DNA from 2 places in the Weizmannia agrestimuris genome. Region 2 is predicted to be linked to the other one. Evidence: riboswitches for the same ligand, from Rfam matches in the RefSeq annotation. Region 2 holds a riboswitch; the other holds the start of a gene.

Region 1 (4,430 bases), on a different contig from region 2:
GCCAACTTGATTCACTCCCTTTTCATACTTGATGCCTCTTACAAACCAGTAAACTGCTATTTTTCGAATCTTTTCATTATGCAAATGCTAATAAAGCCCTGACGCCGACAACGGAAAGCAGCACAAAGACCACGATCATCACATATGTGGAAATTTGCTGTGACCGGCGTGACTGTGTAATGCCCCAGCTGACCAGGAACGACCAGAGACCGTTGGCAAAGTGGAAAATGGCAGCCACTGTCCCAATTATGTACCAGGCGAGCATCCAACGATTTGCTAAAAGATTTGCCATCAGATCAAAATTCAATTCCTTGCCAAGCGCCATTTGAATGCGTGTTTCATAGATGTGAAATACGAGAAAGATCAGGACCAGCACACCGCTGATTCTTTGCAATAGGTACATCCAGTTCCGGAAGTAGCCCATCGTGCCGACATTGCTCGATGCCGTAAACGAAATGTATAAGCCGTAAATTGCATGGAACAGAAGCGGCAGATAAATGAATACTACTTCCACAAAAAGCAGGAACGGCAGGTTTTCCATAAAACCGGCTGCTTTATTGAAGGCAGCAGCACCGTTTACCGCATAGTGGTTTACGGTCAAGTGGATGACTAAAAATAAGCCGATGGGTACAACACCCAGCAAAGAATGCAGTTTGCGGTTATAAAACTCTCGATTTCCAGCCACATTGTATCCCCCTTTGTAGTGTGAATTTATGCAAAGAAGACAAATTTTGCATAGCTTCCTCCCGCATAAATATTTTATAACAATTATGTGACAGTTTTATTGTACTCCCGACAAATGGGCGCGTCAAGGAAACGCATTCATGAATTTGCGCCGAAAATGCCGTTTATTTGTCATATTTGTCAGTCTTTCTTCCATTTTTTAAAATTTTTTCAGTATAGCTCTTTTGCCATATGCTTTTGCATAAAAAAGAAATTTTTATCCAAGGCTTGTCTTTTTTCATCGGATTTTACCGCAACCGGTACCACTTCCCCGTATAACGCGGAAACCGGCGGAAAAAGTTCCCTTTATTTTTGTGTATACTTAAAAAATGCTTTTAAGTCCGGTTTTATTTTGTATATAATATAGCATATAGAAAGAGGGGAATTGCGTGAAATCTTCTGGTGGAAATGAACAAACCGTTGCGGAACAGCTGATGGTGCCCGCATTCGGATATGAGCTGTTGCGCAATATATTAATTCCGGATATACTCGGCAAGGAAACGCCGGATATTCTGTACTGGGCGGGAAAACATTTGGCAAGAAAATTCCAGCTGCTTACCTATGAAGAAATGGTTTCTTTTTTCAAAGAGGCCGGCTGGGGAACGTTGTCAATCAAAAAAGAAGAGAAATATCATATTGAATTTGAGTTATCCGGGCCGATGATTGAACGGCAGCTGGATATGGGCGCAGGCGCAGAACCGACATTCAAGCTTGAAGCCGGGTTTTTGGCCGAGCAGTACCAGATGCAGAAAAAACTGATCACGGAAGCTGTGGAAGAAGTTGCGAAAAAGGCAAAAAAAATCCGGATCACCGTGCAGTGGGATGCGAAAGACCCGGCCGGGGAATAAATATGAAAAAGCAGGGGGCTCCCCTGCTTTTTCATATTTTCATATATTTTGTTCCACTGCATCCAGTTCAAATGCTTCATGCAGGCACCGGGCGGCCCGGACCATTTCTTTTGCATCGACAACGGTGGATACTTTGATCTCGGACGTGCTGATCATTTTAATCGCAATGCCGTGGTCGGCCAGAACCTGGAACATTTTTGCCGCAACGCCTGGGTTGGAAACCATGCCCGAGCCGATGATGGACACTTTTGCGAGGCCGGTTTCCGTTTCAAAATGGTCGATGCTGAGGGCTTCTTTCCCGGCTTCCAAAAGATCGGCCGTTTCTTTCAGATCTTTATCTTTTATCGAAAATGATAAATATGTTTTATGGTCCGCCGTCCGGTTCTGGATGATGATATCGACATCAATATGGTGTTCCGCCAGTGTCGTGAATATATCCGGCAAATTCCGGAAGCCGTTTTCCAGCCCGAAAATGGTTACCCTTGTAATGCCGTCTTCAAATGCAACGCCGCGGACAATTAAATTTTTTTCCACCGAAACTTCCTCCTCTATTAACGTGCCTTCCTCCCTTTCAAGGCTCGAACAAACGATCAGCGGCACAGCCGCATTTTTGGCAAACTCCACCGCCCTTGCATGCAGGACGCCCGCCCCGAGGCTCGCCAGTTCAAGCATCTCATCGTAGGATACAGCCTTAAGCTTCCGGGCATTCGGAATATAGCGCGGGTCAGACGTAAACACGCCGGTGACATCCGTGTAGATCAGGCAGCGGTCCGCATGAAGCGCTGCTGCAAGCGCCACTGCCGTTGTATCCGAGCCGCCCCTGCCGAGTGTCGCAATTTCGCCTTCCGGGGTGATGCCCTGAAACCCGGCGACAATTACAATTTGCCCGGTTGCCAGACGGGATTTGATTTTTTCAGTCCGGATTTCCGTGATCCGGGCGTTTCCGTGTACGGGTTCCGTTATAATGCCGGCCTGCCATCCGGTATAAGAAACGGCATCGTAGCCGCGATCGATCAGTGCCATGGCGACAAGCGAAATCGTTACCTGTTCGCCGGTTGAAAGCAGCATATCCATCTCGCGTTTTGCAGGATACGTAGAGAGTTCATTTGCAAGCCCGACAAGCTGGTCCGTTGTTTTGCCCATCGCGGAAACAACGACAACAACATCATGGCCCTTTTCCTTTTCTTCAATAATCCGGTTGACCGTATTCCGGATCCTTTCTACATTCCCAACCGAAGTTCCCCCGAATTTCTGAACAATGATTCCCAATAACTCCGCCACCTTCTGCAGTTTATAAGTAAGATGAGGCTGTCAGAGTGAAAGCAAAGCAACTTGGCGCCCATTTAAAAAAGCAATGAGAACGGATATCTCATCGCTTTTGCAAACGCGGGTACGCAGTTATTCCTGTGAGATAGCGCTCCAAGACATTTCATCCTGACAGTTCCGGACTTCTTCAGTACAGAACCAGCAAAAACGGCATTGAGACCATTTTCACTTCGGCAAAACTTCCTTTCAGAAACGATCCCGGAAGCCCAATCTTCTCCCGCTTCTTACTCTTAAGTTTTGCGCCTCTATCATGTAACGGCTTTGCCGGACGCGGGATGACCGCTCCCGAAAGTCTGAAACAAAGCCTGCCATATGAAATTATCATGATTATACCATATACGGAAAAACCCTGCCAGGTTATTCTTGTAATTTTTTGATTAATGTTTCGGATACCGGACGCGGAATGCCCGCTTCCACAAATTCTTCCAGCTTTGCTTGTTTCATTTTCTTCAAGGAGCCAAAATGGCGGAGCAGTTGTTTTTTCCGTTTCGGCCCGATGCCCGGAATATCGTCAAGCGCCGATTGAAAAGCGGATTTTCCGCGCAATTCCCTGTGGAAGGTAATCGCAAACCGGTGCACTTCATCTTGGATGCGCTGAAGCAGGTAAAATTCCTGACTGTTTCGCCCGAGCGGCACAACTTCCAGCGGGTTGCCGAACAAAAGCTGCGATGTATTGTGTTTCTCATCCTTTGCCAGGCCGCCGATCGGGATCTCAAGCCCGAGCTCATTTTCAAGCACATCCCTTGCCGCGTCAATTTGCCCTTTTCCGCCGTCAATGATGATGAGATCCGGAAGCGGTAAGTTTTCCCTCAGGGCACGGATGTAACGACGGCGGATCACTTCGCGCATCGATTCATAATCATCCGGCCCTTCCACTGTTTTGATTTTATATTTGCGGTATTCTTTTTTTGCCGGCTTACCGTCCACAAACACGACCATCGCCGAAACCGGGTTTGTCCCCTGGATATTCGAATTATCGAACGCTTCAATCCGGTGTGGCGTGTAGATGCCAAGCTTTTCGCCAAGATTTTCAACGGCTTTGATCGTTCGTTCCTCGTCCCGTTCAATCAACGCAAACTTTTCCTTCAATGCAATCTTTGCGTTTTTCTCGGCCATTAACACGAGCTCTCGTTTCTGGCCCTTTTTCGGCTGGAGCACTTTGATTTCGAGCAGTTGTTCCGCCAGTTCCCGGTCTGCTTTTTCCGTAATCAGCACTTCTTTCGGCTTAATATGCTCCGGTTTGGCGTAAAACTGCCCCAAATAGCTCAAAAATTCCTCATCCGGCTCATCGTAAGACGGAAAAAGCGAGACATCTCGTTCGATCAGCTTTCCTTGGCGCATGAAAAAGACCTGGACACACATCCAGCCTTTATCCACTGCGTAGCCGAAAATGTCGCGATCCGTAAAATCCGTCATTGTAATTTTCTGTTTTTCCATCGTCATTTCAATATTGGCGATCTGGTCGCGGTATTCTTTTGCCCGCTCAAATTCAAGCTTTTCTGCAGCCTCATGCATTTTTTCTTCCAGTTCTTT
Region 2 (4,430 bases):
TCGCCCAGAAGACGATGGAAGCAATAAATAAAGGAATATAAGCCAAAATGCGTGAGCGTTCGTCTTTCGATGTTTTTTTGCTAAAGTACATCATAAAGAAGTACCAGGCAGGAATCAAAAATCCTAAAATGCTGACGATGGTAATAAAGCTGTTCAGATTTAAAATCCGTGTCGGAATGGTAATCGCCAGCAAAATAATCAGGACGACAGCTCCTACGCCGATTTTGGTGAAAGTCGATCTTCTTTCTTCCGGCTTCAACGGGTTGTGCACAACAGAGCCGGCAAGCCCAAGATTTTTCTTCCTGGACATGGTGAATGCGATCAAACCGAAAAACATTCCGATCGCTGCAATACTGAAGCCGAGATGGTAATTGTACCCCTGACCGATTGTTCCGACAATGAGCGGCGCAATGAAGGCCCCGAGGTTAACCGCCATGTAGTAAATGCTGAAACCGGAATCGCGCCGCAAGTCTTTTTCATCATACAATTCCCCGACGGTTGAAGCGGCATTTGGTTTTAACAAGCCTGTCCCAAGCACAATCAGCACCATGGAAACGATCAGCGCCGGGAACCCTCCCGGAAAGGACAACGCAATATGCCCGAGCATAATCAGCACTCCGCCGTAAAAAACGGTTTTGGCGGAACCGAGCAGACGGTCTGAAATCCAGCCGCCGATAATCCCCGACATATAAACAAGCGCGCCGTAAATCGAAGCAATCGATGCGGCTGTTGTCGGGTCCAATCCCAACCCGCCGTTTGACAGGCGGTCATACATGTAGTAAATCAGAATCCCTTTCATCCCGTAGTAAGAGAATCTCTCCCAAAACTCTAGGAAAAATAAAGTCGACAACCCTTTTGGATGACCAAAAAATCCGGTCTGTGGAACAGTTGCCAGAACTTTTTTCTTGTCGATTGTTGACATGCCATTGCCTCCTTGTAAAAATCACATATTGGCATAATTTGTGAAATTAACTGAAAAATAAGTGCTGGTTTTTTCGGGGAATGAATGCGATAGATAAAATATTAACGTAAAATGAGAAAAAAATAAAGATTAATTTTTTGGCAAATTTGTGTGCGCCATTGTTAAAAAAGGCTGGAACCCGCATGAAATAAAGGATTCTGAGCTAGGAAAATATTTAAAATGAATTTTTTTCCTAGATAAAGGAAACGTTTTCATAAATTAAAATAAAGGTAAATTTCATATAATTTATGTTAAAAGTAAGTTTCTGATGAAAGGAAAAAACCTGCGGCAGCCACCGCAGGTTTTTCCGTTAGGATTCTCGGTTAAAATCGCATTCCTGTAAAGAAACGACTTTTGTCTTTTTCACAAATTTATAAATGAGCCATACGGCAATAAAGATGGGCAGGCCAATATACGAGACAAACACGCTTCCCCACTTAATATGGTCTCCCAAAAATGCCTGGTAGTTTTGCCCGAGAATGACGACCGTACAAACGGCAAACGCAAATAGCGGGCCGAATGGGAACCATTTTGAACGGTAAGGCAGGTCGCTCAAAGCTTTGCCTTGTGCTACATATGCACGGCGGAATCGGTAATGGCTGATGGCAATGCCGAGCCAGGCGATAAAGCCGGATAAGCCGGATGCGTTCAGGAGCCAGTTGTACACTGCCCCGTCGCCGAAGAAAGATGCAAGGAAAGCAACCGTTCCGACAAGCGCAGTGACAATCAGTGCATTCACCGGCACCCCGCGTTTATCCAGTTTCCCGAGGAATTTCGGCGCTTTGCCGTCGCGCGCAAGTTCCCAGAGCATCCGCGTTGACGCGTACATGCCCGAGTTGCCGGCAGAAAGAACAGCCGTTAAAATAATCGCATTCATGACAGAAGCCGCAAAAGCAATGCCGGCACGCTGAAATACAATTGTGAACGGGCTCATCGTAATGTCATCGGCGGTTAATCTCGAATCCGTGAACGGAATCAACAGGCCGATGACAAAAATCGCCAGAATATAGAAAAGCAAGATTCTCCAAAATACAGATTTCACAGCACGCGGAATGGTCTTTTCCGGATCTTCGCTTTCACCGGCCGCAACCCCGAGCAGTTCTGTTCCCTGGAATGAAAACCCGGCTGCCATAAAAACCCCGAGCACGGCCAGGAATCCGCCGTGGACTGGGCCGTCTGCAATCGTAAAGTTAGAAAAGCCGATTGTTTTTCCGCCCATAATCCCGAAAATCATCAGTGCGCCGACAATGATAAAGGCAATGACGGTTACGACTTTAATGATTGCAAACCAGTATTCAGCTTCCCCGAACCCTTTTACAGATAAATAATTTAATAAGAACATGATGAGAAGGCAAGCCGCACTCCACACGATCGAAGGCATGTGCGGGAACCAGAATTTCATGATAATGGTTGCTGCTGATAATTCGGCTGCGATCGTGATCGCCCAGTTGTACCAATAGTTCCAGCCAAGCGCAAATCCAAGTGCCGGATCAACAAATTTTGTTGCGTACGTGCTGAAGGTGCCTGCAACCGGCATGTAGGCGGCCATTTCTGCAAGGCTTGTCATTAAAAAGTACACCATGACGCCGATTAATGCATAAGCGAGAAGCGCACCGCCAGGCCCCGCGCTGTGGATTGCCCCGCCGCTTGCCAGAAAAAGCCCGGTTCCGATTGATCCACCGAGGGAAATCATGGTCAGGTGGCGGGATTTTAATTTCCGCTTCAGCTTCGTCAATTCACCCTTTTTTGCAACGGGAACCGCTCCGGCTGCAGTGCTTTGCCCATGATAGAAGTCATCCATCCTTGATTCACTCCTTTTTATATAGGAAGGAGCAGGGAATAAACAAAAATGCCGCAGTCGTGGAGACGCGGCATCAAAGCGTATACCCTCCATCAACCTTCCGAAGATAGCTCAACACATATGCGAGGGGGAATCGCATATGTGACAGTTCTGTTCCTGTTCGGAAACAGCCCCAACATGGCACCGCGGGATCCGGCACCACGTTTCGGCAGCTTTTCCTTTCAACCGGAGTCTTAAACTTTACCCGTGTCTCGTCCGATTTACTCATAAAAGCTGCGACCTCTACCTCACCGGATTTGATGAGGATTTTTTATTCCATTTGATTTACATATTATTATAGTTATTTTTTTAGGGAAAATCAATAGAAAAGGAAGCAGAACGGGGTGGCAAAAATATATGGGATATAAAATGGGCTTAAGTTTTTACATCAAGCCCGGCACTAATTTGCATGATTGACTTTTTGCAGCGGGCAACAGCGCGGCAATATTTTGTCCATTTTATATACAGGCTTATTGGCAAACATCTGCCTCTCCGTGCGAAAACTGCAAACGCCTGATTGGGATGGTTCGTTGGCTGAAAAGGAGGGGCTACCGCTTTTCCGCGGGTACAAACAGGCAGGATGACAGCCTGATTCGTGTTTTTTTCAAAAAGGCCTTTACATCTGCCTGCTTTTTTATATAATACAAATGAAAGTAAACTTAAAGTTTAATAAAAAAGAACTTCCTTGCCTTTGAGTTTACAAATGCTAAACAAAATGGAAGGTTTTATGATGGAGATCGGGAAAAAAATTAAAAACTTAAGGTTAAAAAAAGGACTCACCCAGGAGGAACTTGGAGAGCGTACGGATTTAAGCAAAGGCTATATTTCCCAGCTTGAGCGGGATTTAAGCTCCCCTTCGATTGACACGTTTTTTAATATATTGGAAGTACTCGGCTGCACGCCGAAAGAATTTTTTGATGAAGAAGAGCGTGAACAAAAGGTCGTATACGGGGAAGAAGACCAGACCGATTATCTCGATGAAGAGCGCGGTTATAAAATCCAGTGGCTCGTCCCGGAATCGAATGAAAAGGAAATGGAACCGATCCTGCTTACGCTTGAGGAAAAAGGGGAGTTTAAAACGTTTGAACCTTCTTTATCGGAAACCTTTGCCTATGTACTGGAAGGCCGGATTGCGGTGCGGCTTGGCAAACGCCTGTACCGTGCGAAAGCCGGAGAAGCCATTTATTATCATGCATCCGATGAGCATCAGATCCTGAATGACGCGGAAGGCCGGTCCAGGCTTGTACTGGTTGCCACGGAATCGTATCTGTAAGCTGAACATAGAAGAGGAGGACAGCAATGAACAGCGATATCATCATTCGTTTTGACCATGTCACGAAACAATACGACGATGATCCTGCTATTTTGGATGACGTCAGTTTTGAAATTGAACGCGGAAAATTCTACACCCTGCTCGGGCCGTCGGGTTGCGGGAAAACAACCATTTTGCGCCTGATTGCAGGATTTATTGCGCCGACAAAAGGAAATATTTACATCAACGGAAAAATCGTGAATGACGTTCCGGCCAACCGGCGCCAGGTCAATACCGTTTTCCAGGATTATGCGCTGTTTCCGCATTTAAATGTGTATGAAAACGTCGCGTTCGGGCTGCGCATTAAAAAAATGAAG

Evidence for each region. A riboswitch is a leader RNA that binds a small molecule or an ion and turns the genes downstream of it on or off. The one in region 2 is predicted to bind lysine.
Region 1: linked by a shared signal. The riboswitch ahead of NFR98_RS03505 (aspartate kinase) and the one ahead of NFR98_RS09440 (amino acid permease) in region 2 are both predicted to bind lysine.

What each region holds. Positions count from the first base shown of each region.
Region 1 covers NZ_CALPDC010000004.1:51,934-56,363, reverse strand. Annotated here, with positions in the region: gene sdhA (succinate dehydrogenase flavoprotein subunit) at 1-5, opposite strand, end outside; gene NFR98_RS03515 (succinate dehydrogenase cytochrome b558 subunit) at 77-685, opposite strand; gene NFR98_RS03510 (YslB family protein) at 1,113-1,571, shown strand; gene NFR98_RS03505 (aspartate kinase) at 1,611-2,840, opposite strand; lysine riboswitch at 2,976-3,153, opposite strand; gene uvrC (excinuclease ABC subunit UvrC) at 3,255-4,430, opposite strand, start outside.
Region 2 covers NZ_CALPDC010000021.1:16,596-21,025, forward strand. Annotated here, with positions in the region: gene NFR98_RS09435 (peptide MFS transporter) at 1-922, opposite strand, end outside; gene NFR98_RS09440 (amino acid permease) at 1,272-2,762, opposite strand; lysine riboswitch at 2,862-3,055, opposite strand; gene NFR98_RS09445 (helix-turn-helix domain-containing protein) at 3,532-4,074, shown strand; gene NFR98_RS09450 (ABC transporter ATP-binding protein) at 4,101-4,430, shown strand, end outside.